DNA from 2 places in the Streptomyces sp. YPW6 genome. Region 1 is predicted to be linked to the other one. Evidence: predicted binding sites of a transcription regulator. Region 1 holds the regulator's gene; the other holds the start of a gene.

Region 1 (15,382 bases):
GGCCACGAGGACGGCGGCCGAGCCCGCGAGGTGAACGCCCAGCGACAGGCCCAGCGACATCGCCCCCGCCGCCATCAGGCCGCCGGTGACGGCGCCGATGGACCAGATCGCGTGGAAGGAATTGAGGATGGACCGTCCGTAGAGCCGCTGCACCCGCAGACCGTGCGCGTTCTGCGCCACGTCCGTGAGGGCGTCCATGGCCCCGGCCAGGAACAGGGAGACGGCGAACAGGGCGACCGACGGGGCCAGGCCGGCGGCCAGGATCCCCGCACCAGTCAGCAGGGTCCCGAGGACCGCGACCCGCGCCGAGCCCATGCGGCGGACCAGTACCCCCGCCGCGAGGCCGGCCGTGATGGCCCCCGCCGGGAACGCGGCGACGGCGAGGCCGTAGGCGCCGTTGCCGATCGCCAGGTCCTCCTTGATCTGCGGATACCTCGGCAGCAGGTTGGCGAACAGGGCCCCGTTCGTGAAGAACAGGACGGCCACGGCGGCCCGCGCGTTGCGGGCTGCGGGGAGGGGCCGTGTCTCGATGTCGACGGTCATGCGGACGACCCTAGCTCCAGAGCGTACGAACGTACACTCGTCGCGACGCTGCATTCCGACCGCGTGTCAGCTGCTTCTCTCCGGGGGTGGCGGCTGTTTCTCTCCGAGAGCGAGCGGGGGACCGGTGCCCGCCGTATGCGCGTCCGGTTAGGCTGACCTTGCCTGGTGTGGTACCCGGCGGACGGAACGGGCAGAGGCGGGGCGCAGGTGAGAGACGGTGACCGGGCTCGTGCCCGCCGTGCGCCCGGCGGGGCGGGAGCGCTCATGCGGGTGGGACCGGCGCGGGCGACGCGATCCGCGGCTCGGGAGCCGGTGTCCGGGGTGAGGTGTCGTGGATAAGATCGCGCTCGCGGCCGGGGCCCTGTACGTCATCGTCCTGCTGCGCGCCGGAGGGACGTTCGCCGTCGGGTGGCTCGCCGGAGCCGGTGCCCGGCGCGGCAGGTTCGCCGCGCGGACCTCCTCGGCGAAGTTCCGGCGTGCCGAGCGGGCGATCCAGCGGTGGGGCGCGCCGGTGGTGGCCGTCTCCTTCCTGACGGTCGGGTTCCAGACCGCCGCCAACTTCCTCGCGGGCAGCATGCGCATGCCCCTGTCGCGCTACCTCCCGGCCCTGTTCGCGGGCGGAGCCGCCTGGGCGCTGATCTACGCGACCGCCGGATTCGGTTTCCTCAAGGCGCTGGGGCGTCTCTTCGCCGAGCGGACGGCCTACGGAGTGTCCGCCGTGGCCGTCCTCCTGCTCGTGGTCGGCGTGGTGGTGTACCGCAGGCGACGCGCGGTGGCCGTCCCGTCCCCCGGCGACGCCGCCTCCGGCGAGTCGTAAATCCGTCCCGCGCGTTCGAATCTGCTCGATTTTCTGCTCACTTCCGTAACTCGGTGCTTATGAATGCGGCCGGTCTGTCACTCTGTCGGTGTCGTCCGACCGTAGGAGCCGCCCCGTGGCGCCCATCCCCTTGCAGCGGGACCCCGTGCAGCGTTCCCGCGCCCTCCGTGCCGGGGGCGCGCACGGCCCACGCCTGGCCAGCCGCACCAGCCTGCCCGGGATACCGCTCGCCCCGTCCGCCGCCCGGCGGTTCGTGCGGGCCGCGCTCGCGGAGTGGACCGGGCTCGGGGTGCCCGCCGCCGTGGGCTTCAGCGACCGGTTGGCCGACGATGCCGTGACCGTCACCAATGAGCTGGTCACCAATGCCGTCGTGCACGCCGGCACCACCGTCGACCTGGTCCTCAGGCTGGAGGAGGAGGGCGGCGACGAACCGGCCGCCGCCCTCCTCCTGGAGGTCACCGACCACCACCCGGCCCGCCCGGTCGGCGGCGACGAGCCGGAGTCCGGGCCGGAACCGGACGCGGCGGCCGCGGGGGAGCTCCCGGACCCCGCCGAGTACGGCCGGGGGCTTCACCTCGTCGCGACCCTCGCCGACTCCTGGGGCATCACCTACCGCACCGGCCTCAAGACCGTCTGGGCCCGCCTCCCCGTCGACGACTGGAGCGCCCCGCCCGCCCCGCCCGATGGGGAGGCGCTGCGGCGCGGCCTGCGTGCCGCCGAGATCCTCGCCCCCGCACCCCGGCGCACCGAGCGCGACGACGCGGTCTGGGACAGCCGGGGCGCCCCCGCCTTTCTCGCCGAGGCCTCCGACCTCCTCGCCGGGCAGCTCGACGAGGACCTGGTGGCCGCCATAGCGGGCCAGCTGCTGGTGCCCCGGCTCGCGGACTGGTGCGCGATCTGGCTGGAGACCGAGGGCGGGGGACCGGCCGCCGAACCCCGGCTCGCCCGGGTCTGGCACAGCGACGAGACCGGCGTCGAGCCCCTGCGCGACGCCCTGGAGCGGGCCCCGCTCACCCTTCCCGCCGGGGCGGGCTCCGGCCCCGTCGCCGTGCCCTGGCCCGTGCACCCCGCTGACCGGCCGGACGGGTCTGCCGGCCCCGCCGAACAGCCCGGTCGGCCCGCGAGCCCCGCCGAACAGCCCGGTATGCCCGCGAGCCCCGCCGAACAGCCCGGTCGGCCCGCGAGCCCCGCTGACCGGCCGGACGGGTCTGCAGGCCCCGCCGAACAGCCCGGTCGGCCCGCGAGCGCAGCTGTTCGGTCCGGTGTGCCCGCGAGCCCCGCCGAACAGCCCGGTCGGCCCGCGAGCCCCGCTGATCAGCCCGGCCGGCACGGGGAGCCCGACCAGCACGGAGAGCCCGATCAGCAGAGGGAGGCCGACCAGCACGAGGGGCCCGACCAGTACGAGCGGACCGGGGAGGCCGTGCCCCCGTATTCCGGGGGCCGGGACGGGGCCGCGCTCGCCTTCCGCATCACCGCCGGGGGCCGGATGCTCGGCACCGTTCTCGTCGGGCGCGAGGGCGTCGCCCAGGTGCCCGAGGCCGTCTCCTCGCTGATCGAGGACTTCGTCCGCCGCCTCGGCCTCGCCGTCGGCGCCGCCCGCGCCTACACCCGGCAGGCCACCATCAGCCGGATCCTCCAGCGCGGCCTGCTCCCCAGCAAGGTCGCGGACATCCCCGGCGTCACCAGCGCCCTCGTCTACGAACCGAGCGGCGACGGTGTGGTCGGCGGCGACTTCTACGACATCTTCCCGTGCCCCGGTGACCGCTGGTGCTTCGTCCTCGGCGACGTCCAGGGCTCGGGCCCCGAGGCCGCCGTCGTCACCGGACTCGCCCGCCCCTGGCTCCGGCTGCTCTCCCGGGAGGGCTTCGGCGCCGGGGAGGTCCTGGACCGGTTGAACCGCCTGCTCCTCGACGACGCCATGGAGGCCGCCGAGGCTGCCGCCCTGATGGTCGCCGCCGCCGGGGGCCAGCAGCTCCACGACGGCACCCAGTCGCGGTTCCTCTCCCTGTTGTACGGGGAGGTCGTGCCGCTCCCCGACGGCGGGGTCCGCTGCACGGTGGCCAGCGCCGGGCACCCGCTGCCGCTGCTCCTGCGCCCCGACGGCTCCGTACACCCGGCCGCCGAGCCCCAGGTGCTGCTCGGGGTCGTCGAGGACGTGGCGTACGAGAGCCAGGTCTTCGACCTCGCGCCCGGGGACACGCTGCTCTGCGTCACCGACGGGGTGACCGAGCGGCGGTCGGGCCCGCTGATGTTCGACGACGGGGACGGGCTGGCCCGGGTGCTGGCCGGATGCGCCGGGCTGCCCGCCGAGGCCACCGCCGAGAAGATCCGGCGCGCGGTCCACGAGTTCGCCGAGCAGCCCCCGGACGACGACGTGGCCCTGCTGGTCCTGCACGCGGACTGAACGCCCGGACCGGGCCCGGACCGGCCTTCCGCCCCGCCCGCCCGGTCCGGGAGGCCATCAGCCCGATGCCCAGCCACCCGCCCGGAAAGCTCGGGATACCGGCGACAGCCCGCCCGGAAAGCTCGGGATACCCGCGACAGCCTGCCCGGGAAGCTCCGGATACCCGCGACAGCCCGCCCGCCCCGGAAGCCTCCGTGTCCGGCGACAGCCCGCCCGGGCAGCCCCGGATTCCGGTCACGGCCCGCCCGGTCCGGGAAGCTCCGGCGGCGAGCGACAATGGTCGGTATGCCTTCCGTACTGCCCGATGGTGAGCCCGTGCCCGACGACGGGGCGCTGCCCCGCCATGCCCTGGAAGGCGCAGCCGGCCGCCCGCTCGGCTTCTACCTGCACGTCCCGTACTGCGCCACCCGCTGCGGCTACTGCGACTTCAACACCTACACCGCGACCGAGCTGCGCGGCTCCGGCGGTGCGCTGGCCTCCCGCGACAACTACGCCGTCCACCTGATCGAGGAGGTCCGCCAGGCCCGCAAGGTCCTCGGCGACGACCCGCGCCCGGTCCGTACGGTCTTCGTCGGGGGCGGTACCCCGACCCTGCTGCCCGCCGCCGACCTCGTCCGGATGCTGGGGGCGATCCGGGACGAGTTCGGGCTCGCGGACGACGCCGAGATCACCACCGAGGCCAACCCCGAGTCCGTCGGCCCGGCCTACCTCGAAGCCCTGCGCGAGGGCGGCTTCAACCGCGTCTCCTTCGGGATGCAGAGCGCCAGGCAGCACGTCCTGAAGATCCTCGACCGCACCCACACCCCCGGCCGCCCCGAGGCCTGTGTCGCCGAGGCGCGCGCGGCGGGCTTCGACCACGTCAACCTCGACCTGATCTACGGCACCCCCGGCGAGTCCGACGACGACTGGCGCGCCACTCTGGACGCCGCGATCGGCGCGGGCCCCGACCACGTGTCCGCGTACGCGCTGATCGTCGAGGAGGGCACCCAGCTCGCCCGCCGCATCCGGCGCGGCGAGATCCCGATGACCGACGACGACGCCCACGCCGACCGCTACCTCATCGCGGACGAGGCCCTCGCCGCCGCCGGATTCCACTGGTACGAGGTCTCCAACTGGGCCACCACCGAAGCCGGCCGCTGCCTGCACAACGAGCTCTACTGGCGCGGCGCCGACTGGTGGGGCGCGGGCCCCGGCGCCCACAGCCACGTCGGCGGCGTGCGCTGGTGGAACGTGAAGCACCCCGGCGCGTACGCCCAGGCGCTCGCCGAGGGCCGCTCGCCCGGCGCGGGCCGCGAGATCCTCGCCGGGGAGGACCGCCGGGTCGAGCGCGTCCTGCTGGAGCTGCGGCTGCGTGAGGGCTGCCCGCTGGACCTCCTGAAACCCGACGGCCTCGCCGCGTCCCGCCGCGCCCTGACCGACGGGCTGCTGGAGCCGGAACCGTACGGGAGGGGCCGCGCGGTCCTCACCCTGCGCGGGCGGCTCCTCGCCGACGCCGTCGTCCGCGACCTGGTCGACTGAGCCCGGGGGCGAGGCCCTCCCGTCCGGCGAGCCCCCGGGAGGAGGCCCTCACGGCTTGCAGTCCTTCGCCGTCAGCGGCGGCGCGACCCCGGCGGGCTTGCCGCAGACCAGGGTCCGCTCCGCGCTCGGCCCCGGCCGGACCACCTTCACGATGTTGAGGCCGTGCACGTTGTCCGCGACCGAGGACCGGGCCCGGCTGAACGAGATCGTCCCCGTCGGCATGTTGTTCAGGTCCACCGTGTGCAGCGTCGCCCAGGTCTCCGCCGCGCTCCGCCGCCTGTCGCCGCGCGCCGCCGCGTCGTACAGGGCCGCCGTGGCGCTGTAGGCGATCACGGTCTGCCCGCTGGCGAACAGGTCGTCCTCGTACGCCGGACGCCCCGAGACCAGCGCGGCGACCTCCCCGTCGGGGTGCAGCCGTCGCAGGGTGCGGTACGCGTCCCCGTAGAAGCCGAGGTTCTTCCCCCGGTCCAGCGGGGCGAGCGAGGCGTGGTAGAGCGTGACGTTGGCCGCGATGGACGTGGAGTCGTTGAACGTCCCCTTCGTCAGATCGTCGCCGGTGAACACCGTCATCCGCCGGTCCGAGCACCCGGTCGTCTCCGACAGGCCCCGCATCAGCGTCGGCACGTCCTCGACCCGCCCGGCGAAGTACAGCGCGTCCGGCACCCGCTCGGCCCGGCAGATGTTCGTCAGCGGGGCGTTCAGGCTCGCCCCGCCCGCGAGGTCGTACGTCACGTCCTTGCCCGGCTGGAATCCCGCGTCCTCCAGCATCTTGCGGCCCGCGTCCCGCTGCTCGGCGGTGTACCGGTCCAGGTCTCCGTTGAGGTCCTTGCGCGACAGCACGATCGCGTACGGGCGGTCCAGCCCCCGCGCGATCTGCCGGGCCACCAGACCCAGCACATGCGTCTGCTCCTCGTCCGTCGCCGCCAGGCCGAAGTAGTTCGGAAAATCGCGGGGCAGGTCGCTGCTGGAGTTCGTCGTGTTCACCAGCGGCAGCCCGGCCTCGCGCAGCAGCTTCGTCGCCTGCTCGCTCTCCTGGGTGTTCCGGCCGAGACCGACCACCCCGACCACCGTCGGATCCCGCCGGGCCACCTCGATGATCTTCTCCACGGCGGTGATCTGCCGCAGCAGGTCCTCGCCGCCGTTGGCGGTCAGCACCCGCAGCTTCACCGACCGGCGCACCGTCTTGTTCACCGCGCGCTGCTGGAGGTAGACCCCGGTCAGCTCCTCCAGCCCCTTGCGGGTCGCCTCCGGGTCCTTGCCCGTGGCGGTGAGCGGACCGGCGTAGACGATCGTCACATACGCGTCGTCGTCCTCGATGTCGTCGTTCTCCTCGCGGATCGCCTGCTCGATCCGCTCGAACGTGATGCCCTTGCCCGCCCCGTTCAGCTCCAGGTCGTTGCCCCGCGCGAAGAGCACCTCGGGCGCGGTCGCCACCCCCACGCACTCCCGGTCGCCGTCCGGCCCCTGCCAGATCGCGTCCGTGTTCCGGTCGGTCAGCGGCCCGTGGCAGTAGGTGTCGCGCCAGTGCCCCGCCCACAGGAACGCCCCCAGCAGCGAGCCCACGACGGCCACGGCGAGCGTCGCCCGCGACATCACCCACCACGCCCAGGTGCGCCGCACCCGGTGGGTGACGAGCTGCGCGTGGGCGTGCTCATGGGTCAGCTTCTCGGTGGACAGCGGCAGCAGCAGCACCCACGCCAGGGTCGCCGCCGCCACCGGCGACTGGCCCAGGCTCAGATCGTCGACCCAGCGCTCGTAACGGGCCCGCGCACCGGAGGAACCGGTCGGTGTCCCCGGACCCGGCCGCTCCGGGGGCAGCGGCGGGGTGTGCCGCATGATCTCGGAGGCCGGCAGCGAGGCGAGCAGCAGCAGCGGATCCACCTCACTGCGCCGCGACCGTACGTTGTTGATCGCGTTGATCAGCAGGATGCCGCCGTTGTCCTGCGTGGCCCGGGGCAGGAACACCACCGGCGGGACCGTGCGCTTGCTGCGCCGCCAGTCCAGGGAGTGCGGGCGGTAGTTGTGCCGCAGGTCCTCCAGCAGCGCCTGCACCCGCAGCTCCAGATGGAACTGGCGCGCGTACTCGTCGCCCGCCCCCGCGTCCGCCACCCGCTCCGCGACCGCCGCCGCCCGCGCACGGATCACCCGCCACGAACCGCTCGGCGAGAACCACGACCAGCCGTCCGACGGATACCCGGTGCTGGAGGCGGCCAGCGAGGAGGTGGTGGCGAACCACCGGCTGGCCCGGCGCAGCCACAGCAGCGGCGGCGCGGCCCGCCGCGCCAGGCCCACCACCGCGAGCCCGATCAGCGCGACCGTCGCCACCAGGACCGTCAGCAGCCAGTCGATCTCCCCGAGCAGCACGCTGAGCAGGGCGATGAACAGGGCTCCGACGAACGTCTCGGGCCGCACCGACTGCCGCAGCACGTCCCACCGGGTCCCGCCGCGCGGCCTGCCGGAGCGCCAGCGCAACCGGCTCAGCTGCTCCAGAATCCTTTCCTCGCGGACCTCGGCGGGGTTCCCGCCGGACTGCCCCACCACCGTCGCCGTGGCCTGCTCGATCGCCCCGAGCAGCCGCGAGCGCGGAAAGGCGAAACTCTTGTACTGGGTGTTCTCGCGGGTCTCCCACGGCTTCTCCGAGAGCGTGCGCACCATGTCGAGCGCCGCCTCGTACGGAGTCGCCCCCGCGCCGTCCAGCAGCCGCACCGGCACCCGGCGCAACTCGTTGGCCCGGTGCACCTGGTGCACGAGCTGCTCCACCCGCGCGTCGATCTCCGGACCGGCCCCCGCGTCCGCCGCCTGGGCCACCACGAGCGGCATCACCGGGCGGTTGACCCGGTACCGGTCGATCAGCTGCTGCATCAGGTGGAAGACGGCCGAAGCCGCCTCGTTGTCCGCACTGTCCCGCCAGACCTCGCGCGCCATCGCCCGTACCCTTCCCCCGTGAACCGCCGGCCCGTCCGTCCTCTCGTGTAACCCTCAATAACCGATGGTGCGTGTGGGACGCAGACATTCCCAGAGATCGGTATGCGATCGTCCGGGAAGGGCGGGAGTCAGCCCGGGGACATCAGTCCGGAAGGGTGACGAAGTCGATCAATTCCTCCACTCGGCCCAGCAGTTGGGGTTCCAGGTCCTTGTAGCTGCGGACCTTCGACAGAATGTGCTGCCAGGCCGCCCCGGTGTTCTCCGGCCACCCCAGAGCCCGGCACACCCCCGTCTTCCAGTCCTGCCCCCTCGGCACCACCGGCCAGGTGTCGATCCCCACCGACGACGGCTTCACCGCCTCCCACACGTCGATGTACGGGTGCCCCACCACCAGCACGTGGTCACCGGTCACCCGGTCGGCGATCCGGGACTCCTTGGAGCCGGGCACCAGATGGTCCACCAGCACCCCGAGCCGGGCGTCCGGTCCCGGCCCGAACTCCCCGACGATCGCCGGAAGGTCGTCGATGCCCTCCAGGTACTCCACGACCACGCCCTCGATGCGCAGGTCGTCCCCCCACACCCGCTCCACCAGCTCCGCGTCGTGCCGGCCCTCCACATAGATCCGCCCGGCCCGTGCCACCCGGGCCCGCGCGCCGGGCACCGCCACCGAACCGGAGGCCGTACGCGTGGGACGCGCGGGACCTCCGGGACCCGGGCGCACCAGGGTGACGACCTTGCCCTCCAGCAGGAAGCCGCGCGGTTCCATCGGGAACACCCGGTGCTTGCCGAACCGGTCCTCCAGGGTCACCGTCGGCCCCTGGGCCGTCTTCTCGCAGCGGATCACCGCCCCGCAGAAGCCGGTGGCGACCTCCTCCACGACCAGATCGGGTTCGGCGGGCACCTCGGGCACGGGGGCGGACCGCTTCCACGGCGGGGTCAGGTCCGGCTGGTAGCTGCGCATGGCCCGACGATAATCGGCCCGCCGCCGTGAAGAACCTCACGCCGCCCCGAACCCTCACCCCGCCGTGACGCTCCACACGCCGCCGCGATGCTTCTCACCCCGCCGAGGAACCGCCGCCTCGCCGAGACGCTCCTCACGCCGCCGCGCGGGCCCTCGGCACCGCCGCCAGGACGCCGCCCGCCGCGACGGTGCTCATGCCGCCGTGAACGTCCTCGGCACCGCCGCGATGCTCCTCACCCCGCCGCGAACCGCTCCGCCAGCGCCGCCCGTTGCGCCCGGACGAACGCCGCGTCCACCACCGCCCCGTGCCCCGGCACGTACAGCGCGTCCTCGCCGCCCAGCTCCAGCAGCCTCTCCAGCGCGGCGGGCCACCGCGCGGGGACCGCGTCCGTGCCCGCCTGCGGCTCGCCCGACTCCTCGACCAGGTCGCCGCAGAGCACCACCGGGGGCTCGCCCTCCGAGCCCGGCACCAGCACCGCGAGGTCGTGGCCGCTGTGGGCCGGACCCAGACCGGCCAGCAGTACCCGGCGGCCGCCGCCCAGATCGAGCGCCCGCTCGCCGCGCACCTCCTCGTGCGGGACCACCAGCGTGCCGGCCGACCGGGCCGCCTCGTCCTCCGGGACGCCGTGCCGCACGGCGTCCGCGTACAGCCCCTGCTCCCCGTTCCGCAGCAGGGCGGTGAGCCCCGCCGAGCCGTACACCCGGACCCCGGCGAACGCCGCCGCGCCCAGCACATGATCGAAATGGGGATGACTCAGTGCGATATGCGTCACCCTGCGGCCGAGCAGCGCCTCGGCCTGCCGCCGCAGCTCCACGCCCTCGCGCAGCGTCGACCCCGTGTCGAACAGCAGCACCCCCTCCGCCCCGGCGACCAGCGCCACGGTGGCGTCCCAGCCGGGGAGCCGCCGCCGGCCGACGCCGTCGCCCAACCGCTCCCACCCGAAGTCTTCCCAAGCGACGTCCATACCAGGACGCTATCGGCAGCGACCTGCGCGGTCCGGTGGGAGGGCGGCCGGTCGCCCTTGCCCAGGCCCCACCCCACCCCCGTACACTGACGACGGGATTGCTGGCACTCGTACGCACCGAGTGCCAGTCGGAGACCGGAGACAGACAGCTGGAGGTGTGCGCGATGCTCAGCGAACGCAGACTCGAAGTGCTGCGCGCCATCGTCCAGGACTACGTCGGCACCGAGGAGCCCGTCGGTTCCAAGGCGCTGACCGAGCGGCACCGGCTGGGGGTCTCCCCGGCCACCGTCCGCAACGACATGGCGGTGCTGGAGGACGAGGGCTTCATCGCCCAGCCGCACACGAGCGCGGGGCGCATCCCCACCGACAAGGGGTACCGCCTCTTCGTCGACAAGCTCGCGGGCGTCAAGCCGCTCTCCTCGCCCGAGCGCCGGGCCATCCAGAACTTCCTCGACGGCGCGGTCGACCTCGACGACGTGGTCGGGCGGACCGTGCGGCTGCTCGCGCAGCTGACCCGGCAGGTCGCCGTCGTGCAGTACCCCTCGCTGACCCGTTCGACGGTGCGGCACGTGGAGCTGCTGTCGCTCGCCCCCGCCCGGCTGATGCTCGTCCTGATCACGGACACCGGCCGCGTCGAGCAGCGTATGATCGACTGCCCTGCGCCGTTCGGTGAGGCATCGCTCGCGGATCTGCGGGCCCGGCTCAACAGCCGGGTCGTCGGACGCCGCTTCGCGGATGTCCCGCGCCTGGTGCAGGAGCTGCCAGAATCCTTCGACAGCGAGGACCGGGGGACGGTTTCCACGGTTCTTTCCACCCTCCTCGAAACCCTGGTCGAGGAGACGGAGGAGCGGCTGATGATCGGCGGCACCTCCAACCTCACCCGCTTCGGACACGACTTCCCGGTGATGATCCGGCCGGTGCTGGAAGCACTGGAGGAGCAGGTCGTCCTGCTGAAGCTGCTCGGTGAGGCCACGGACTCCGGCATGACCGTACGGATCGGGCACGAGAACGCCCACGAGGGGCTCAACTCCACGTCCGTCGTCGCGGTCGGCTACGGTTCGGGCGACGAGGCAGTCGCCAAACTCGGCGTGGTCGGACCGACCCGCATGGACTACCCCGGAACGATGGGAGCGGTACGCGCAGTGGCACGTTACGTCGGACAGATCCTGGCGGAGTCGTAAGTGGCCACGGACTACTACGCCGTACTCGGCGTGCGCCGCGACGCATCTCAGGACGAGATCAAGAAGGCATTCCGTCGGCTCGCCCGCGAGCTGCACCCGGATGTCAACCCGGACCCGAAGACCCAGGAGCGGTTCAAGGAGATCAACGCCGCTTACGAGGTGCTCGCCGACCCGCAGAAGAAGCAGGTCTACGACCTCGGCGGCGACCCGCTCTCCGGTAACGGCGGCGGCGGTGGCGCGGGCGGTTTCGGAGCCGGCGGCTTCGGCAACTTCTCCGACATCATGGACGCCTTCTTCGGCAACGCCGCGCAGCGCGGGCCCCGTTCGCGGACCCGGCGCGGCCAGGACGCCATGATCCGGCTGGAGATCGACCTCAACGAGGCGGCCTTCGGCACCACCAAGGACATCCAGGTCGACACGGCCGTCGTCTGCAACACCTGCAGCGGCGAGGGCGCGGCCCCCGGCACCTCCGCCCAGACCTGCGACATGTGCCGCGGACGCGGCGAGGTCTCGCAGGTCACCCGGTCCTTCCTTGGCCAGGTCATGACCTCGCGGCCCTGCCCGCAGTGTCAGGGCTTCGGTACGGTCGTGCCCACCCCGTGCCCGGAGTGCGCCGGAGACGGCCGTATCCGCTCGCGGCGGACGCTCACGGTCAAGATCCCGGCCGGCGTCGACAACGGCACCCGCATCCAGCTCGCCGGAGAGGGCGAGGTCGGCCCCGGCGGCGGCCCGGCCGGCGACCTGTACGTGGAGATCCACGAGCTGCCGCACTCCGTCTTCCAACGGCGCGGCGACGACCTGCACTGCACGGTCACCATCCCCATGACGGCAGCGGCCCTCGGCACCAAGTGCCCGCTGGAGACGCTGGACGGCCTGGAGGAGATCGACATCCGGCCCGGCACCCAGTCCGGCCAGTCCGTCCCCCTGCACGGGCGCGGGATCACGCATCTGCGCGGCGGCGGCCGGGGCGACCTGATCGTCCACGTCGAGGTGATCACCCCGTCCAAGCTCGACCCCGAGCAGGAGCGGCTGCTGCGGGAGCTGGCCAAGCTCCGCGGCGAGGAACGACCCCTGGGTCAGTTCCAGCCAGGTCAGCAGGGCCTCTTCTCCCGTCTGAAGGACGCGTTCAACGGCCGCTGAACCGCTTTCCGCCTTTCACCGCACCGCCCGCCGGTTCCTCACCGGCGGGCGGTGCGGCGTTCGGCGGGAGAACCGGTCAGGCCGTCGACTGGCTGATTCGGCCCCGTGGGCGGGACGTGGCACGATGCGCTCATGTCCTCCGCGTTGACCGATCTCTGCCGGTATCCGATCGTGCAGGCCCCCATGGCGGGCGGCGCGTCCGGACCCCAGCTCGCCGGGGCCGTCGCCGAAGCCGGCGGGCTCGGATTCCTGGCCGCCGGGTACAAGACGGCGGACGGGATGTACAACGAGATCAAACAGCTCCGCCGGCTCACCGCCGGCCCGTTCGGCGTCAACCTCTTCATGCCGCAGCCCGCGCTCGCCGACCCCAGCGCCGTCGAGGTCTACCGCCACCAGCTCGCCGGCGAGGCCGCCTGGTACGAGACCCCGCTCGGCGACCCGGACGGCAGCGGCGACGACGCCTACGAGGCGAAGGTCGCGATCCTGCTGGACGATCCGGTCCCGGTCGTCTCCTTCACCTTCGGCTGCCCCACCCGCGACACGCTCGACGCCTTCGCCCGCGCCGGTACGCACACCATCGTCACGGTCACCTCCGCCGAGGAGGCCCAGAGCGCCCAGTGGGCGGGCGCCGACACCGTCTGCGTCCAGGGTGTCGAGGCGGGCGGCCACCAGTCCACCCACCGCGACGACCCGCAGCTCGACCAGACCGGCACCGGGCTGCTCTCCCTCGTCGCCCAGGTCCGCGAGACCGTGCAGATCCCGATCGTCGCCACCGGCGGCCTGATGCGCGGTTCCCAGATCGCCGCCGTCATCGCGGCGGGCGCGGACGCCGCCCAGTTCGGCACCGCCTTCCTGATCTGCCCCGAGTCCGGCGCGCACCTCCTGCACAAGCAGGCCCTGACCAACCCCCTGTTCGTCCGCACCGAACTGACCCGTGCCTTCTCCGGGCGGCCCGCCCGCGGCCTGGTGAACCGCTTCGTCCGCGAACACGGCCCGTACGCCCCCGCCGCCTACCCCCAGGTCCACTACGTCACCAGCGGGCTGCGCCAGGCCGCCGCCAGGACCGGGGACGCCCAGGGCATGGCCCTGTGGGCCGGACAGGGCCACCGGATGGCCCGCGAACTGCCCGCAGGCGAGCTGACCGAGCTGCTCGCCGCCGAACTGGAGGCCGCCAGGGCGGCCCTGAGCATGAGGAGCCCCCGGTGACCGCACCGGTCTTCGTCGTCGAACGGATGCCCACCGGAACGGAGTTCGTCCTGGAGGGCCCCGAGGGGCGGCACGCCGTCTCCGTCAAGCGGCTCCAGCCGGGCGAGGACGTCGTCCTGACCGACGGGCACGGCCACTGGGCCGAGGGCGTGGTCCGCGCCGCCGAGGGCAAGGACCGCCTCACCGTCGCGCTCCGGGCGGGCGTCCGGGAGGAGCCCGAGCCCACGCCCCGGATCACCGTCGTCCAGGCCCTCCCCAAGGGCGACCGGGGCGAGCTGGCCGTCGAGACGATGACCGAGACCGGCGTGGACGCGATCGTGCCCTGGCAGGCCGCCCGCTGCATCACCCAGTGGAAGGGCGAGCGGGGCGCGAAGGCCCTGGCGAAGTGGCGCAGCACCGCCCGGGAGGCGGGCAAGCAGTCCCGCCGGGTGCGCTTCCCCGAGGTGGCCGAGGCCATGACGACCAAGCAGGTCGCGGCCCTGCTCGCCGGAGCCGACTTCGCGGGGGTGCTCCACGAGGACCGCGACCACGACAGCACCCCGCTGGCCACCGCCGGACTCCCGGCCGAGGGCTCGATCGTGCTCGTCGTCGGCCCCGAGGGCGGCGTCTCCCCGCAGGAACTGACCGCCTTCGCCGAGGCGGGCGCCCGCCCCTACCGGCTCGGCCGCAGTGTGCTGCGCACGTCCACGGCGGGGACGGCGGCGACGGCGCTGCTGCTGGGACGTACGGGCCGCTGGGGGTGAACGGGGCCCGGCGATAGCATGCCCCTGTACTGATCACCCGGTCACGAGTACCGACCTGATCACCTGATCGCGAGTACCGACCCACCAGCGAACGAGGAGGCCCGGCGCCATGGCGGGAGAGCCGCAGTCCGACTGCCTGTTCTGCAAGATCGTCTCGGGGGACATCCCGGCGACCATCGTCCGCGAGAGCGACACCACCGTCGCCTTCCGCGACATCAACCCGCAGGCCCCCACCCACGTCCTGGTCATCCCCAAGGTCCACTACCCCGACGCCGCCTCCCTCGCCGCCGCCGAACCGAAGATCGCCGCCGACATACTGACCGAGGCCGGCGCGGTCGCCGCCGACGAGAAGATCGACTCCACCGGCTACCGGGTCGTCTTCAACACCGGATCCGGCGCCGGCCAGACCGTCTTCCACGCCCACGCCCACGTGCTGGGCGGCCGCGGCCTCCAGTGGCCCCCCGGATAGCCCTCGTGCCGCACAGCCCTTCGTAGCGCAGGAGCGTTTCCCCATGTCCGTACGCGAGCTGGTGGTGCTCGGCACCGCCAGCCAGGTCCCCACCCGGCACCGCAACCACAACGGCTATCTGCTGCGCTGGGACGGGGAAGGCATCCTCTTCGACCCCGGCGAGGGCACCCAGCGCCAGATGCTGCGGGCCGGGGTCGCCGCGCACGACCTCCACCGGATCTGCGTCACCCACTTCCACGGCGACCACTCCCTGGGGCTCGCCGGGGTGATCCAGCGGATCAACCTGGACCAGGTGCCGCACCCGGTGACCGCCCACTACCCGGCGAGCGGGCAGCACTTCTTCGACCGGCTGCGGTACGCCACGGCGTACCGCGAGACCGTCGAGCTGGCTCAGGCCCCGGTCGCCGGGGACGGCGCGGTCCTCGCCGCAACCCCCGCGTACACCCTGGACAGCAGGAAGCTCTCGCACCCCGTCGAGTCGTACGGCTACCGCCTCACCGAGCCCGACTC
Region 2 (15,382 bases), 2.2 Mb from region 1:
GCGGGGCCCGGCGGATCTGCTGGAGCCGGCCGGTGCGGGGCCCGGCGGATCAGTTGGAGCCGAATGGTGTGCGGCCCGGCGGATCAGTTGGAGCCGAATGGTGTGCGGCCCGGCGGATCTGTTGGAGGTTCCGGAGCAAGGGTCGGCGGGCCGCCCGGAGCCCGGGGGCCGCGTATGTCCGGGTCAGCCCCTCACTCCTGCCGCAGCGCCTCCAACTGGTCCAGGAACCACTGCTGCGGCGGGAGCGCGGTCGCCGCCTCCGCCAGCCGCTTCGTGCGCCCCGAGCGCTCGTCGCCGCTCATCGTCAGCGCCTCGTGCAGGGCCTCGGCCGTACCCGTCACGTCGTACGGGTTCACGACGATCGCGTCCTCGCCCAACTCCTCGTACGCCCCCGCCTCCCGTGACAGCACCAGCGCGCAGCCGTGGTCCGAGACGACGGGGACCTCCTTGGCGACCAGGTTCATGCCGTCGCGGATCGGGTTGACCAGTGCCACGTCCGCCAGCCGGTACGCGGCCAGCGAGCGGGCGAAGTCGTCCTTGACGTGGAGCACGACCGGCGTCCAAATCTCCGTGCCGTACGCCCCGTTGATCTCCGTGGCCAGCGACTGGACCGCCGCCGTGTAGTCCCGGTAGACGGCGAGGTCCTGGCGGGAGGGGTAGGCGAAGGCGATGTGGACGACGCGCTCGCGCCACTCGGGGCGGGTCTCCAGCAGCGTCCGGTACGCGTGCAGGCCGCGCACGATGTTCTTGGACAGCTCGGTTCGGTCGACCCGGACGATCGTCTTCCGGTCCTCGCCCACCTGCTCGCGCAGCGCCGCCATCCGCTCGTCCACGTCCGCCTCGTGCGAGCGGCGGCGCAGGAAGTCCGCGTCGGCGCCGAGGCCGTGCACCCCGATTCTGGTCCGGCCCGTGCCGCCGAGGATCTCCGTGCAGCAGCCGATGAACGCGTCCGCCCACCGCCGGGTCAGGAACGCGGCCCGGTCCGCGCCGAGGATGCCGTGCAGCAGCTGCTCGGCGATGTCGTCGGGCAGCAGCCGGAAGTAGTCGACGGGGGCCCACGGGGTGTGCGAGAAGTGGCCGATCCTCAGGTCCGGGCGCAGTGCGCGGAGCATGCCGGGGACCAGGGCCAGGTGGTAGTCCTGGACCAGGACCGACGCCCCTTCCGCCGCCTCCTGGGCGAGTGCCTCGGCGAAGGCCCGGTTGTACGTCTCGTAGGAGGCCCACTGGCGCCGGAACTCCGCGTCGAAGACCGGCTCGACGGGGGTCTGGTAGAGCAGGTGGTGGACGAACCACAGCACGGAGTTCGCGATGCCGTTGTACGCGTCGGCGTGCACCTCGGGGTCGATGTCGAGCATCCGCACACCCGGCTCGCCGACCCCGCGCCGCACCGCTTCGCGGTCCCCGTCGCCGAGGGCCGCGCAGACCCACAGCTTGTCGTCGACGGCGCTCAGCCCGGAGACGAGACCGCCGCCGCCGCGTCTGGCGTCGAGCGTCCCGTCCTCGCCGAGCGTGTACGTGATCGGGCCGCGGTTGGACGCGACGAGGACCTGGGCAGGCGAGGAAGACGTGTGCTCGGTGACCATGTAGCGGAACCTAGCCCGTTAGGGAAGCCGCCAAACGCCTCGGAGGGGCACGCGCCTCCCGCCACGCCCTCCCCGGCGCCCGTCCGTGCCCCGGCCCGCGCCTCGGGCCCGGCGTCCGCCAGCGCCTCGGGCCGCGCGTCCGTCCCGGCCTCGGGCACGCCTCCCGCCACGCCCTCTCCGGCGTCCGCCCGCGCCCCGGCCCGTCACGCGCCGCCCCGCCCCCTCACGCCGCGTGGCGCTCCGCGTACTCCGCGATCTCCCGCATCGGCGGCCGCTCCTCCGTGTCCACCGCGTGGGTGCGCGGTACGAAGCCGTCCCCGCCGCGTTCGAACTGGGTCAGCGCCGGCCGTACCAGATGGCCCCGGGAGAGCCTCAGCTGTGCCGTGCGGTAGATCGCCGCCGCCATCCGGCCCAGTGCCTGTCCGTCCTGGTGGCGGTGGACGCGAACGCCGACGTCGACCTGGCCCAGCGCGTCCAGGCCCACCGTGTGCAGCGCGTCCACGAGCAGCCCCAGCTCCACTCCGTAACCGACGGGGAACGGCAGCCGCTCCAGCAGCGACCGGCGCACCGCGTACTCGCCGCCCAGCGGCTGCACGAACCCGGCCAGCTGCGGCCAGTGCAGATTGAGCAGCGGGCGGGCCACCAGTTCCGTGACCCGGCCGCCCTGACCCGCTCGGTCGCCGAGCGGGCGGTCGTACATCGCCTTGACGAAGTGGACGGAGGGGTCGGTGAGCAGCGGGCCGACCGTCCCCGAGACGAAGTCCGCCGAGAAGTCCCTGAGGTCGGCGTCGACGAAGCAGACGATCTCGCCGCTGGTCACCAGGAGTGAGCGCCACAGCACCTCGCCCTTGCCGGGCAGGGCCGGGATCCGGGGCAGGATCGCGTCCCGGTGGACCACGCGCGCGCCCGCCGCCCGGGCCACGGCCGCGGTGGCGTCGGTGGAGCCGGAGTCGATCACCACGAGTTCGTCGACGAGCCGGATCTTCTCCATCAGCTCGCGGCGGATCACCGCCACGATCGCGCCGACCGTGGCCTCCTCGTTCAGTGCGGGCAGGACCACGCTCACGGACGTACGGAGCGGGTCGGCGGCCCGGACGTCGGCGAGCTGGTGCGGCGGGCGGTCGCCGGACGACCAGGAACGCCTGGTCAGCCAGCGTTCCACCTCTTCGAGCACGGTCGGCACTCCCTGTCTGTGTGATCCATCTCGCGGTTCGGACGACTATCTCAACGGTCCGGTGCTTCGGTTACAGTCTTGAACAACGCGGATGACCGTCGCATGTCGGGGTCGGAGCGCGCACAAACGCCTGGATCGAAGATCCAGCGCCATAGAGCTCATCCAGAGGGACTGAGGGAACGGCCCGTTGAAGTCCCGGCAACCCTCCTGCCGACCGCGAGGTCACGGTGGGGAAGGTGCCAATTCCGTCTTGCGGCGAAATGCGTCGCGAGGAAGATGAGGAGAAAGGACCTCCGCCATCATGGCTGTTCAGACCGTCGCAGGTAATGCCACCACCGCCTCCCCGGACCTCGGTCCCGCCGCGGCGCTTTCCTGCCGCGAGTGCGGCGAGCGTTTCGAGCTCGGCCCCCTTTTCGCCTGTGCGTCCTGTTTCGGGCCGCTCGAAGTGGCCTACGACCTGCCCACCGGCTCGCCGGAGGAACTGCGCAAGCGCATCGAGGCCGGTCCGGACAACATCTGGCGCTACGCCCCGCTGCTGCCGGTGCCCGCCGACGTCGCGGACAAGCCCAACCTGAACCCCGGCTTCACCAAGCTGGTCAAGGCCGACAACCTCGCCCGTGAGCTGGGCGTCACCGGCGGCCTGTACGTCAAGGACGACTCCGGCAACCCGACGCACTCCTTCAAGGACCGCGTCGTCGCGATCGCCGTCGAGGCCGCCCGCGCCTTCGGTTTCACCACCCTCTCCTGCTCCTCCACGGGCAACCTGGCCGGAGCCGTCGGCGCCGCCGCCGCCCGCGCCGGACTGCGCTCCTGCGTCTTCATCCCGCACGACCTGGAGCAGGGCAAGGTCGTCATGGCCGCGGTGTACGGCGGTGAGCTGGTCGGTATCGAGGGCAATTACGACGACGTCAACCGCTTCTGCTCCGAGCTCATCGGCGACCCGCTCGGCGAGGGCTGGGGCTTCGTCAACGTCAACCTCCGCCCGTACTACGGCGAGGGCTCCAAGACGCTGGCGTACGAGATCTGCGAGCAGCTCGGCTGGCGGCTGCCCGACCAGATCGTCATCCCGATCGCGTCCGGCTCCCAGCTCACCAAGATCGACAAGGGGCTCCAGGAGCTGATCAAGCTCGGCCTGGTCGAGGACAAGCCGTACAAGATCTTCGGCGCCCAGGCGGAGGGCTGCTCCCCGGTCTCCGCCGCCTTCAAGGGCGGGCACGACGTCGTCCGGCCCCAGAAGCCGAACACCATCGCCAAGTCGCTGGCCATCGGCAACCCGGCCGACGGCCCCTACGTCCTGGACATCGCCCGGCGGACGGGCGGCGCGGTGGAGGACGTCACCGACGAGCAGGTCGTCGAGGCGATCAAGCTGCTGGCCCGCACGGAGGGCATCTTCGGCGAGACGGCGGGCGGGGTGACGCTCGGCGTGACGAAGAAGCTCATCGAGGCCGGTGTCATCGACCCGGCGCTCACCACCGTCGTCGTCAACACCGGTGACGGCCTCAAGACGCTCGACGCGGTCTCCGCCACCTCGCAGGCCACGGCCACCATCAAGCCGAGCCTGGACGCGTTCCGCGCCGCGGGCCTCGGCACCGCCTGACGACCACCCCGTAACGCAGGAAGAAGGGCACCACCATGAGCGTCAAGGTCCGCATCCCCACCATCCTCCGTACGTACACGGGCGGCCAGGCCGAGGTCCCGGCGGAGGGCACGAAGCTCTCCGAGGTCATCGAGTCCCTGGAGAAGGACCACCCGGGCATCGCGGCCCGCGTCCTGGACGACCAGGGCAAGCTGCGCCGCTTCGTGAACGTGTACGTCAACGACGACGACGTGCGCTTCGAGGGCGGCCTGGACGCGGCGACCCCGGACGGGGCAGGCGTCTCGATCATTCCCGCGGTGGCCGGCGGCTGCTGAGCCGTCCGGGGCCGCTCCCGGCGGCCCCGCCGCGCCTCTGTGTGACGGCAGTTGCCCCCTCCGCGAGAGAAGCGGAGGGGGCAATTCTGCATGGTTGAGCGCGGTACAGTTGGGGAAGCCCCATCCGCTGCCCGTGCCGCCCGCATATGAGAATGCGCCCGGCCCCGATAAGAAGCAGCCAAAGTACCTGAACCTCTTGCGGCATAAGTGGCCTTTGCCTGGCCCGACTTGCCCGTAAATCTCAGCAAACCCGCATATTCGCGTGTTCCTCGTGGCCCAGAATTCTCGTCCGATTGACCTGTTGCAGAGGGCAGTTGGGCGGATACATTCGGCCGCGGTCGACGCGCTGCGGCGCCGCGCACCCTCTCCTGTCGGAGGGTGAGTTCCGACCCGGGCCCGCGAAGTGCGGTCCCGTGCAAGGGCCAGTAATAGGGGAGTTGGGCATGGCTCAGGGCACCGTCAAGTGGTTCAACGCGGAGAAGGGGTACGGCTTCATCGCGGTCGACGGTGGTGCGGATGTTTTCGTCCACTACAGCGCGATCCAGATGGACGGGTACCGCACCCTCGAAGAGGGTCAGCGAGTTGAATTCGAGATCTCGCAGGGCCAGAAGGGGCCCCAGGCCGACATGGTCAAGCTCGCCGTCGGCTGAGCTCGGCGCGGTCGTCCGACGACACCACTCACGCACGCAGGGCCCGACCCCGGGAAGAGGGGATCGGGTCCTGCGCGCGTTCCGGGGCAGGGGGTCGCGCCTCGCGCGGGTCCCGGGCCGGCGGTGGCCGCGTACGGGGCGGGCCGCGGCCAGGAACCGCAGGTGACCGCGGCCCGGTGCGGGGGAGGGTGCGCGCCTCGGCACCCCTTATGTCGGCAGGGCTCCGTGGTTCTGTGCTCCTGTGCCGACAGGGTTCCGCGCTCCTGCGCCGGCAGGGCTCCGCGCCCCTGCGCCCCTGATGCTGGTGGGGCTCCGTGCCTCCGTGCGGGCAGGGCTCCGGGGTCCGGCGCCGGGCGGGCTCCGGGGGCCTCGTCCGCATGGCGGGTACTGGCCGAAGGCGCTTGCACTCACGGGGGTCGAGTGCTAATCATTGGCGTTAGCACTCTCCAGGTGAGAGTGACAGAACTTGGACCGGGCCGGTGAGGCCCGCAGGTGCGATGGGGCAAGGAACCATCACACGCGCAGGCCGTCCGTCGCGGGCGCCTCCCGGTCCGGAGAAATCCACCCCTGTCCGGGAGGACCACTTCACATGGCCAAGATCATCGCGTTCGACGAGGAGGCACGGCGCGGTCTCGAGCGCGGGATGAACCAGCTCGCCGACGCCGTCAAGGTCACCCTCGGCCCCAAGGGCCGTAACGTCGTCCTCGAGAAGAAGTGGGGCGCGCCCACGATCACCAACGATGGTGTGTCCATCGCCAAGGAGATCGAGCTCGAGGACCCGTACGAGAAGATCGGTGCGGAGCTGGTCAAGGAGGTCGCCAAGAAGACGGACGACGTCGCCGGCGACGGTACGACCACCGCCACCGTTCTCGCCCAGGCGCTCGTCCGCGAGGGTCTGCGCAACGTCGCCGCGGGCGCCAACCCGATGGCCCTCAAGCGCGGTATCGAGAAGGCCGTCGAGGCCGTCTCCGCCGCTCTGCTGGAGCAGGCCAAGGACGTGGAGACCAAGGAGCAGATCGCTTCGACCGCCTCCATCTCCGCCGCCGACACCGAGATCGGCGCCAAGATCGCCGAGGCGATGGACAAGGTCGGCAAGGAAGGCGTCATCACCGTCGAGGAGTCCCAGACCTTCGGTCTGGAGCTGGAGCTCACCGAGGGTATGCGCTTCGACAAGGGCTACATCTCGGCGTACTTCGCCACCGACATGGAGCGTATGGAGGCGTCGCTCGACGACCCGTACATCCTGATCGTCAACTCGAAGATCGGCAGCGTCAAGGACCTGATCCCGCTGCTGGAGAAGGTCATGCAGTCGGGCAAGCCCCTGCTGATCATCGCCGAGGACGTCGAGGGCGAGGCGCTCTCCACCCTGGTCGTCAACAAGATCAAGGGCACCTTCAAGTCCGTCGCCGTCAAGGCCCCGGGCTTCGGCGACCGCCGCAAGGCCATGCTCGCGGACATCGCCATCCTCACCGGCGGCACCGTGATCTCCGAGGAGGTCGGTCTCAAGCTGGAGAACGCCGGCCTGGACCTGCTCGGCCGCGCCCGCAAGGTCGTCATCACCAAGGACGAGACGACGATCGTCGACGGCGCCGGTGACAGCGACCAGGTTCAGGGTCGCGTCAACCAGATCCGTGCCGAGATCGAGAACTCCGACTCGGACTACGACCGCGAGAAGCTCCAGGAGCGCCTCGCGAAGCTGGCCGGCGGCGTGGCCGTCATCAAGGCCGGCGCCGCCACCGAGGTGGAGCTCAAGGAGCGCAAGCACCGCATCGAGGACGCGGTGCGCAACGCCAAGGCCGCCGTCGAGGAGGGCATCGTCGCCGGTGGTGGCGTGGCTCTGCTCCAGGCCTCGGCCGTCTTCGAGAAGCTCGACCTCACGGGCGACGAGGCGACCGGCGCCAACGCCGTGAAGCTCGCGCTGGAGGCCCCGCTCAAGCAGATCGCCGTCAACGGTGGTCTCGAGGGCGGCGTCGTCGTGGAGAAGGTCCGCAACCTGGCGGTCGGCCACGGCCTCAACGCCGCGACCGGCGAGTACGTCGACATGATCGCCGAGGGCATCCTCGACCCGGCGAAGGTCACGCGTTCCGCCCTGCAGAACGCCGCGTCCATCGCCGCGCTGTTCCTCACCACCGAGGCCGTCATCGCCGACAAGCCCGAGAAGGCCGCTGCGGCCGCTCCGGGTGGCATGCCGGGCGGTGACATGGACTTCTGATCGGTTCCGGCTCACGCCGGTCGATCGAAGCTCCGCGTACGTCCCACAGGGGCGGTATCTCCTTCACGGGAGGTGCCGCCCCTGTGGCGTGTCCGGGGCAGGGGAGCCCGGGGGCCGGCACCCGGGGGCTGGCACCCGGGGCCGCGGGGCCGTGGGGCCGTGGGGCTCGGAGCCTGGCCCTTGGACCCGGGCCACGGCCTCCTGCCTCCGGGACGCGGGGAGCCTGGCCCGTGGACCCGGGGCACAGCCTCCCGACCCCGGGCCCGGGCCGGGGCCCCGGGCCCCAGCCTTCTGCCCCTGCCTCCGGGGCACAGTCTCCGGCACCCCCGGGCGCAGCCCCCGCCTTTCTCTCCCCGGGCCACGCCCCCTGCCTCGGGCCACCTCCCCCTGCCCCAGGGCCGGGGTGGCCGTGGGAAGTGGGGGGGGGCGGGGTGGCCGAATGGCTACTTGCCGTAGCCACTCCCGTACGGCAAAACGTTTCGGCGCGACGGTGCCGAGGGCGGTGGCGCGCCCGTGATCTCTGAGGTAGAGGGGTCCTGGGGCCCGGCCCGGGGGCCGTTCCGGCCGGTTCGCCGGGTCCGGCGGCGGCCGTCATCCGTCGTGCCAGCTCACTGCCCGGTTCGATCACCGCGTTCGGTCCCGGGGCCGGTCCGCCGGGGGTGCGTGCCCAGGGGGTGTGCGACTGCACAGGGTCGCCGGAAGATCGTCTCGGCCCGGAGTCGAGAAACCGGGAGAGGGGCCGCCCCAGGCTCCGGTGCTCGCGCTATCCGGCCAACTTCGCACGGTAAGTCGGAATCATGCGTACCGGTTCATCGGCCGGACATGATGGCTCTGGTGTTCGCATGATGAACACCAGTCGCACGAACAACTCCCGTTATGCAGGAGCCAGATGGGCATAGCGGTCGCCAACCACACAGAAGGGAAAGTCTCATGAAGCAGCAGAAGCAGCAGCAGAAGAAGGCTTACGTGAAGCCGGCGATGTTCCAGCAGGGCGACTTCTCGAAGAAGACCGCCGGCTACTTCGTCGGCTCGTACAAGGAGTACTGGACCCGGCGCATCGTCTGATCCGCCGATCCGTCTCCTGCGCACCGCGTGAGAACTTCCGAAAGGTGAAGATGCCCGGCCAGTTGCGTGACTACTTCGTCGTCCTGCCGGACAGCGCGGCGGGAGCGGCAGCGGCCGGGCAGCTTCCCGCGCCGGAAGCGGCTGCCGGGCGGTCCTCCGCGCCGGACGCCGCCGGGCCCGCCCGGGAGGCGGGCGACACGCTGACCGTCGCCCATCCCTCGGGCCGGCCCTGGGTCGTCGCCCGCCCGCTGGTCCGCCGGGTCAGCCATCTCGCCCGGGGCGAGGACGCCCTCGTCCTCATCGGCCCGGACCGCGTCCCCGACGCCGTGCTCGCCGGCATCCTGGAGGGCGCCCGCGACCGCATCGGCCTGGAGCGCCGACTCGCCCGGCTGCCCGGCCTCCACCACGTGGTCGCCAGGCTGTCCGGGCAGAGCTGGATCCGGGGCACCGCCACCGGACTCCGCCGCGTCTACCACGCCCGGCACCCGGCGGCCGGAACCATCGCCTCGGACCGCCCCGCCGTCCTGGCCCGGCTGATCGACGCACCCCTGGACGACAGCGCGCTGGCGCTCCGGCTGCTGGACTTCCTGCCGCATCCCCTGAGCCGACGGCCCGTGTGGCGCGGTGTCCACGAGACCGGCGCCGGGTACGGCCTGGCCCTGCCCGCCGCAGCCCCGGGCACGGCCGCCGCCCCCGGCCCCGCCGAGTACCGCTGGTGGGAGCCGCCGCCCGGGGAACTGCCCCTGGCGGAGGGCGCCCACAGGCTCGGGGAAGCCGTCGAGGCCTCCGTACGGGCCCATGTCGGCGGCCTGGACCGGATCAGCTGCGAACTCTCCGGCGGGCTGGACTCCACCGCCCTCGCCTTCGCCGCCCGCGAGACCGGCCCCGCGTCGCTGTCCCTGCTGACCGTCGCCGCCCGGGACCGGTACAGCGAGGACGAGACCTGGGCGCGCAGAGCCGTCGAGGCGGCACGCGGCACGGCGGCGACCGCGTCGAACGGCCACCCCGCCCCTGCCCCGGACGGCCACGCCGGCCTTACCGGAGGCCGCCACCCCGCCACCGCCCCGGACCACCACGCCGTCCCCGCGCGTGGCCGCCACCCCGCCCTGGACCATCACGTCGTCCCCGCCGCCGACGCCCCCTACTTCTACGCCGATCTGGCCTCCACCGCCGCCGAGCTGAACGACGAACCGCTCCCCGTCGCCCCCGGCCGGGCCCGCGCGGCACTGCTCCTCGGCCGCGCCCGAGCCACCGGCTCCCGCTACCACCTCACCGGCTACGGCGGCGACGAGATCTTCCTCGGCCTGCCCCACGCCTACCAGGACCTCTTCCACGGCAACCCGTTCACCGCCTGGAGCCACCTCGGCGGCCTGCGCCACCAGCTCGGCTGGCCGCTGCTGCCGACGCTCAAGGCCCTGTCCGACCGTTCGCCGTTCCCCCGCTGGCTCGCCGGGGCGGTCACCGCCGCACCCCAGCCCGTCGCCCGCACCCCGCTGCTCTCCTGGGGCGTACGGCAGTCCCCGCACCCCTGGCTCACCGAGCACGCGAAGGCCCTGATCGCCGAGGAGTTCCGGGCCGCCGCCGAGCACGCCGAACCGATCGACCCGTGGCGCGGACGGCACGTCGACATCGACGGCGTACGGATGGGAGCCCGGCACTTCCAGGCGATGGAGGACATCGGCATGACGATCGGGCTGCCGGTCGCCGCGCCCTTCTACGACGACCGGATCCTGGAGGCGACCCTCGCCGTGCGCCTGCCGGAGCGCATCAGCCCCTGGCGTTACAAGCCGCTGCTCGTCGAGGCGATGCGCGGAGTCGTGCCGGACGCGCTGCTGGCCCGGACCACGAAGGACCACATGTCCTCCGACGAACACCAGGGACTGGCCGAGCACGCGCCGGAGCTGGCCGAGTTGTGGACCGGCTCGCGCCTCGCCGACCACGGCCTGGTCGACGCCCGCCAGCTGCTCCGCCTGGCGGCCGAACCCTTCTCGCCGGTCCTGGTCGAACACTCCATCAGCTCCACCGTGGCCGGGGAGACCTGGCTCCGCACCGCCGAGAACGCCTGGCCCACCTCCCGGTCGACGCCCACGACCTCCACGACCACCACCAGCGAGGCAGCCCTGTGAAGCTCAGAAAAGGCATCGCCGTCACGACCACCGAGTACGGCGGGGTCCTGCTCGACGAGAAGACCGGCAGCTACTGGCAGTTGAACGACACCAGCGTCATCGTCGTCGAGGCCCTCGCGGCCGGCCGCGCCCCCGAGGCCGCCGTCGACCGGATCGTCGCCGAGTTCGACGTGGAGCGGGCCGAGGCCGAGTCGGACGTCGCGGAGCTGACCCGGCGGCTCGTCGAGGCAAGGATCCTGCGCCCATGACCACGGAGATGACGATGCCCCGCCGGGGCGCGGGAGCGGGCGGGACGAGGCTGCGGGCCGCCATCGCCGCCGCGCTCGTCATGGCCCGGCTCAAGCCCGGCCGGCTGCGCCGGATGCTGGCCCGGTGCTCCCGGGGCGCGCGCCCGGCCTCGTACGCCGAGACGCTGGAAGTCCTGGAGGCGGTCGTCGCCACCAGCCGCCGCTGCGCGAGCCGTTACGGCTGCCTGCCCCGATCGGTGGCCGTCGCCCTGGCGTGCCGGATGGCCGGTGTCTGGCCCGACTGGTGCGCGGGGGTGTGGGCGACCCCGCCGTTCTCTCCGCACGCCTGGGTGCAGGCGGAGGGGCGTACGGTCGGGGAGCAGGCGGAGGCCGCCGATCTGCGTCCTTTGATGGTGGTGACGGTGGGCGAGGAGGTCCGGGGTGAGCACGGTGGCGGGGACCACGGCGGGGGCGGGACAGACGGGGCCGGGCCCGGGGCCGGGCAGACCGCCTGAGAGCGTGGAGCGGCCCGGACCGGACCGCGTGGAGCGGCCCGGACCGGACCCATCCCCGGGCCCGGACCGCCCCGGCCCGGCCGCCCCCGCACCTCCGCCCACGCCGGGGCTTTCCCCCCTCCGCCTGCTCCTGGCCCGGGTCCGTCCGCACCGGGGTGTCCTGATCCGGGCGGGCCTGCTCTCGCTCGCCGGGTCCGGGGCGGGGCTCGCGATGCCGCTGATGGCGAAGCACGCGGTGGACACGTTCGCCGAGGGCCGCTCACCCGCGGCCCCGCTCGTCGCGCTGACCGCGCTCGTGCTGGCCGGGGCCTGCCTCTCCGCGTACGGGAGCTATCTCATGGCCCGCACAGGAGAGGGCGTGGTCCTCCGCGCCCGCGATCAACTGGTGGGCCGCATCATGCGGTTGAAGGTTCCGGCGGTGGACCGGCTGACACCCGGCGACCTCCAGTCACGGGTCACGAGCGACACGACCCTGCTCCGTACGGTGCTGTCCAGCGGGCTCGTCGAGTCGTTCAACAGCGTCCTGATGCTGCTGGGCACGACCGCCCTCATGGCGTACATGGACCCGACGCTGCTCGGTGTGACGCTGGTGGTGGTCGTCGGCATCGGCGCCGTGACGTCCCTGCTGATGCCGCGCATCCAGCGGGCCCAGCTCAGGGCGCAGGAGTCCGTGGGCGCGATGGGCGCGGCCCTGGACCGGGTGCTCCAGGCGTTCCGTACGGTCAAGGCGAGCGGGGCGGAGGAGCGGGAGACGGCGGCGGTCGCGGCGGCGGCGCGGCACGCGCACGACCGGGGCGTGTCGGTGGCGAAGTGGTCCTCGGTCACCGACGTCACGATGACGATGTCGATCCAGCTGGCGTTCCTGGCGGTGCTGGGCGTTGGCGGCGCGCGGGTCGCCTCGGGCTCGCTGGAGATCTCCTCCCTGATCGCGTTCCTGCTGTACCTCTTCTACCTGATGGGCCCGATCGGTGGTCTGGTCGAGGGCTGGACGGGCCTGCAGAGCGGGCTGGCGGCGGTGCGCCGGATCGACGAGGTGGAGTCTCTGCCGGGCGAACCGACGGACGAGCGCAGCGGGTTGACGCAGGAGGACGGCGGCCCGCTCGGAGTGACCTTCCAGGACGTGACCTTCGGCTACGGAGACGAGCGCGCCCCCGCCCACCGGGGGGTGACGTTCGACGTGCCGGCCGGCGGGATGGTGGCGCTGGTGGGCCCGTCCGGGGCCGGCAAGTCGACGGTGTTCAGCCTGCTGGAACGCTTCTACGACCATGAGGCCGGCACCATCACCGTGGACGGCCGGGACATCCGCGACTGGCCGCTGTCCGAGCTGCGGGGCTCGCTGGCGTACGTGGAACAGGACGCGCCGGTGCTCGCCGGGACGCTGCGGGAGAACCTCCTGTTCGCCGCCCCGGCCGCCGACGAGAGCGAGCTGACGGCCGCGGTCGCCCGTACCCGGCTGGACGCCCTCGTCGAGCGGCTGCCCGAGGGCCTGGCCACGGCGGTCGGCCACCGGGGCGTCACCCTCTCCGGCGGCGAACGCCAGCGCGTCGCCATCGCCCGTGCCCTGCTGCGCCACCCCCGGCTGCTCCTCCTCGACGAGGTGACCTCGCAGCTGGACGCGGTCAACGAGCAGGCGCTGCGCGACGTGATCCTCGAACTGGCCGAGCGGACCACGGTGCTGGTGATCGCGCACCGCCTGTCCACCGTCCGGCACGCGGACCGCATCGTGGTCCTGGAGGAGGGCCGGGTGCGTACGGCGGGCACGCACGAGGATCTGATGGCCGGGGACGAGCTGTACCGCGAGCTGGCGACGACCCAGCTGGCGGCGGAGGGGCGGTGAGGGACGAGAGCGCCGTCGGGACGAGCGCGGCCCCGGCGGTAGACCTCCACCATCAGTCCCTGTCCGGTCTGTGGGTGAGCTGCACAGGCATCGGTATGTCCTTCCGGATCGGAGGATCAGGCCCGCCCCGACGGCGTTCGCCCGGTCCCGTGCGCTCGCCGGCTGTACGGGATGCGAGGGCGGGAGGCGGGCTGACCAGGGCGGCGTGGGCGTCGTACCTGCCGGCTGTTCCGTACCGCGAAACTTGTTGAGGGAGGATCGCGGCATGACGCACACAAGCCCCACCTCCTCGAAGTCGGCGTCCGGGATGCCGCCCGAGTTGTCGTTCCGGCGGGCCGGGGAGGGCGACCTGGCCGAGCTCGTACGCCTCCGGGACGACGCCGCTCGCTGGCAGATCGCGCGCGGTATCGACCAGTGGAAGCCCGGAGAGCTGGGCCCGGAGCACTTTGGGGCGCGGTTGCGCGCGGGCGAGGTGTGGATCGCCACGGCGGGCCCCGGCGGGCCGAGCGCCGGGGCGTGGGAGCTGTGGTGGGACGACGAACCCGCCTGGGGCGTCCAGCCGCCGGTCGCGGGATACGTCCACCGCCTGATGACCGACCGGCGCACCGCCCCGTCCGGAGCCGGGCGGGCCCTGCTGGCGGAAGCCGAGCGTCGGATCGCCGCGTCGGGCCGCCCGTTGTGCCGACTCGACTGCCTGACCTCGAACCCCCGGCTCCGCCGCTACTACGAGGAGGCGGGGTACGAGGTGGTCGGCGAGCAGACGGGGAAGAACGGCGACGGCGGCCGGACGTACGGGGTCACGTTGCTGGAGAAGCGGGTGGGGGCGGGCTGAGACCCGGCTGAACGGGGGCCGAGAAGCGGCTGCGGGAGGGCTGAGACCCGGCTGAACGGAGGCCCGGAAGGGGCCGAGCAGGGGCTGTGACGACCGTCACCTGCGATTCTTCGTCGGTGGTGTCGACCGGATCCCCGACGACGGGCGTATACCCGGTGAAGCGAAAGATCCGGGAGCAGCTTTTGACCGTCGAGGAGTTCGAAGAGTTCTACGCCCAGGCGGTGGCACGTCTCACCGGCCAGTTGTACGTGATGACCGGCGACCTCCAGGAGGCGCAGGACGTCGTGCAGGAAGCGTTCGTCAAGGCGTGGGTGCGGCGGGGGCGGCTGGAGCGGGACGGGCAGCCCGAGGCGTGGATCCGTACGGTCGCCTGGCGGCTGGCGGTGAGCCGTTGGCGTTTCCGGCGGCGCTCGGCGGATGCCTGGGGCCGGGGGAGCGGTGGCGCGGAGCACGTCGCGCCGCCGGATCCCGGCCATGTGGTCCTGGTCGACGCGCTGCGGGAGCTGCCCGCCCAGCAGCGGCGGACGCTGACCCTGCACTACCTGTGCGACCTCACGGTCGAGCAGATCGCCGGGGAGACCGGGCTTTCCACCAGCACGATCAAGACGCACCTGGTCCGTGGACGGGCGGCGCTCGCCCACCGTCTGCACGACCCCCGCATCGAGGAGGCTCCTGATGTCTGAACCGCGGGATCCGAAGGAGTCGCAGGATCCGTTGCGGTCCCTGTTCCGGGAGGCCGGTGAGTTCGGGCAGGCGCTGACCGCCCCGGAGCCCGCGTCGAGCGTCACCCGGCGCGGCATGCGCGCGCAGCGACGCCGGATGGCCGGGGTCGCCGTGGGGGTCTGCCTGGTGGTCGGCGGGGGCGGCGCGGTCGCGGTGGGGCTCCTGCCGGTACGGCCGGAGCCGGTGGCCCCGGCCACGAGCCCGTCGCCCAGCTACCCGTCACCCGTACCGTCGGAGGGGCTGCCCACGGAGCCGCCGTCACCGCCGCCGTCGCCGAGCACCACGATGCCGGGGAGCGCGGGCACGGAGGGGACGTGGGGCCGGACCACCGAGCCGGGCGGACCGCCCACACCCACGCGTACCAGCACACGTACGAGTACGACGCCTCCGACTGCTCCGGCCACGACGACGGCTGACGGGGGCGCGTCGACGCCCTGATCCGCCCAGACCGCGACGCGCGGTCCCGACCTCCTCCCTGATCCCTGTCCTCTGCCCCCTGCCCCTCCCGTGCCCCGGCGGCTCTCCGG

The links. The regulator HrcA, encoded in region 1, represses chaperone genes, less so after heat shock. The targets are predictions, from matches to a motif close to TTNGCACTCNGNNNNNCNGAGTGCNAA.
Region 2: the regulator HrcA is predicted to act here: its motif matches at 5,719-5,745, upstream of groL (chaperonin GroEL).

What each region holds. Positions count from the first base shown of each region.
Region 1 is NZ_CP076457.1:5,498,727-5,514,108, forward strand. It holds gene KME66_RS24165 (MFS transporter) at 1-543, opposite strand, end outside; gene KME66_RS24170 (DedA family protein) at 875-1,360, shown strand; gene KME66_RS24175 (SpoIIE family protein phosphatase) at 1,476-3,764, shown strand; gene hemW (radical SAM family heme chaperone HemW) at 4,041-5,282, shown strand; gene KME66_RS24185 (ABC transporter substrate-binding protein) at 5,331-8,207, opposite strand; gene KME66_RS24190 (DUF3097 domain-containing protein) at 8,350-9,168, opposite strand; gene KME66_RS24195 (MBL fold metallo-hydrolase) at 9,402-10,133, opposite strand; gene hrcA (heat-inducible transcriptional repressor HrcA) at 10,298-11,314, shown strand; gene dnaJ (molecular chaperone DnaJ) at 11,315-12,454, shown strand; gene KME66_RS24210 (nitronate monooxygenase) at 12,587-13,660, shown strand; gene KME66_RS24215 (16S rRNA (uracil(1498)-N(3))-methyltransferase) at 13,657-14,403, shown strand; gene KME66_RS24220 (histidine triad nucleotide-binding protein) at 14,513-14,872, shown strand; gene KME66_RS24225 (ribonuclease Z) at 14,916-15,382, shown strand, end outside.
Region 2 is NZ_CP076457.1:3,249,753-3,265,134, reverse strand. It holds gene KME66_RS14225 (trehalose-6-phosphate synthase) at 192-1,583, opposite strand; gene KME66_RS14220 (glucosyl-3-phosphoglycerate synthase) at 1,807-2,757, opposite strand; SAM riboswitch class I at 2,913-3,040, shown strand; gene thrC (threonine synthase) at 3,059-4,354, shown strand; gene KME66_RS14210 (MoaD/ThiS family protein) at 4,390-4,668, shown strand; gene KME66_RS14205 (cold-shock protein) at 5,112-5,318, shown strand; gene groL (chaperonin GroEL) at 5,908-7,530, shown strand; gene KME66_RS14195 (keywimysin-related RiPP) at 8,461-8,595, shown strand; gene KME66_RS14190 (asparagine synthase-related protein) at 8,646-10,721, shown strand; gene KME66_RS14185 (lasso peptide biosynthesis PqqD family chaperone) at 10,718-10,969, shown strand; gene KME66_RS14180 (lasso peptide biosynthesis B2 protein) at 10,966-11,463, shown strand; gene KME66_RS14175 (ABC transporter ATP-binding protein) at 11,588-13,300, shown strand; gene KME66_RS14170 (GNAT family N-acetyltransferase) at 13,566-14,132, shown strand; gene KME66_RS14165 (SigE family RNA polymerase sigma factor) at 14,315-14,815, shown strand; gene KME66_RS14160 (hypothetical protein) at 14,808-15,293, shown strand.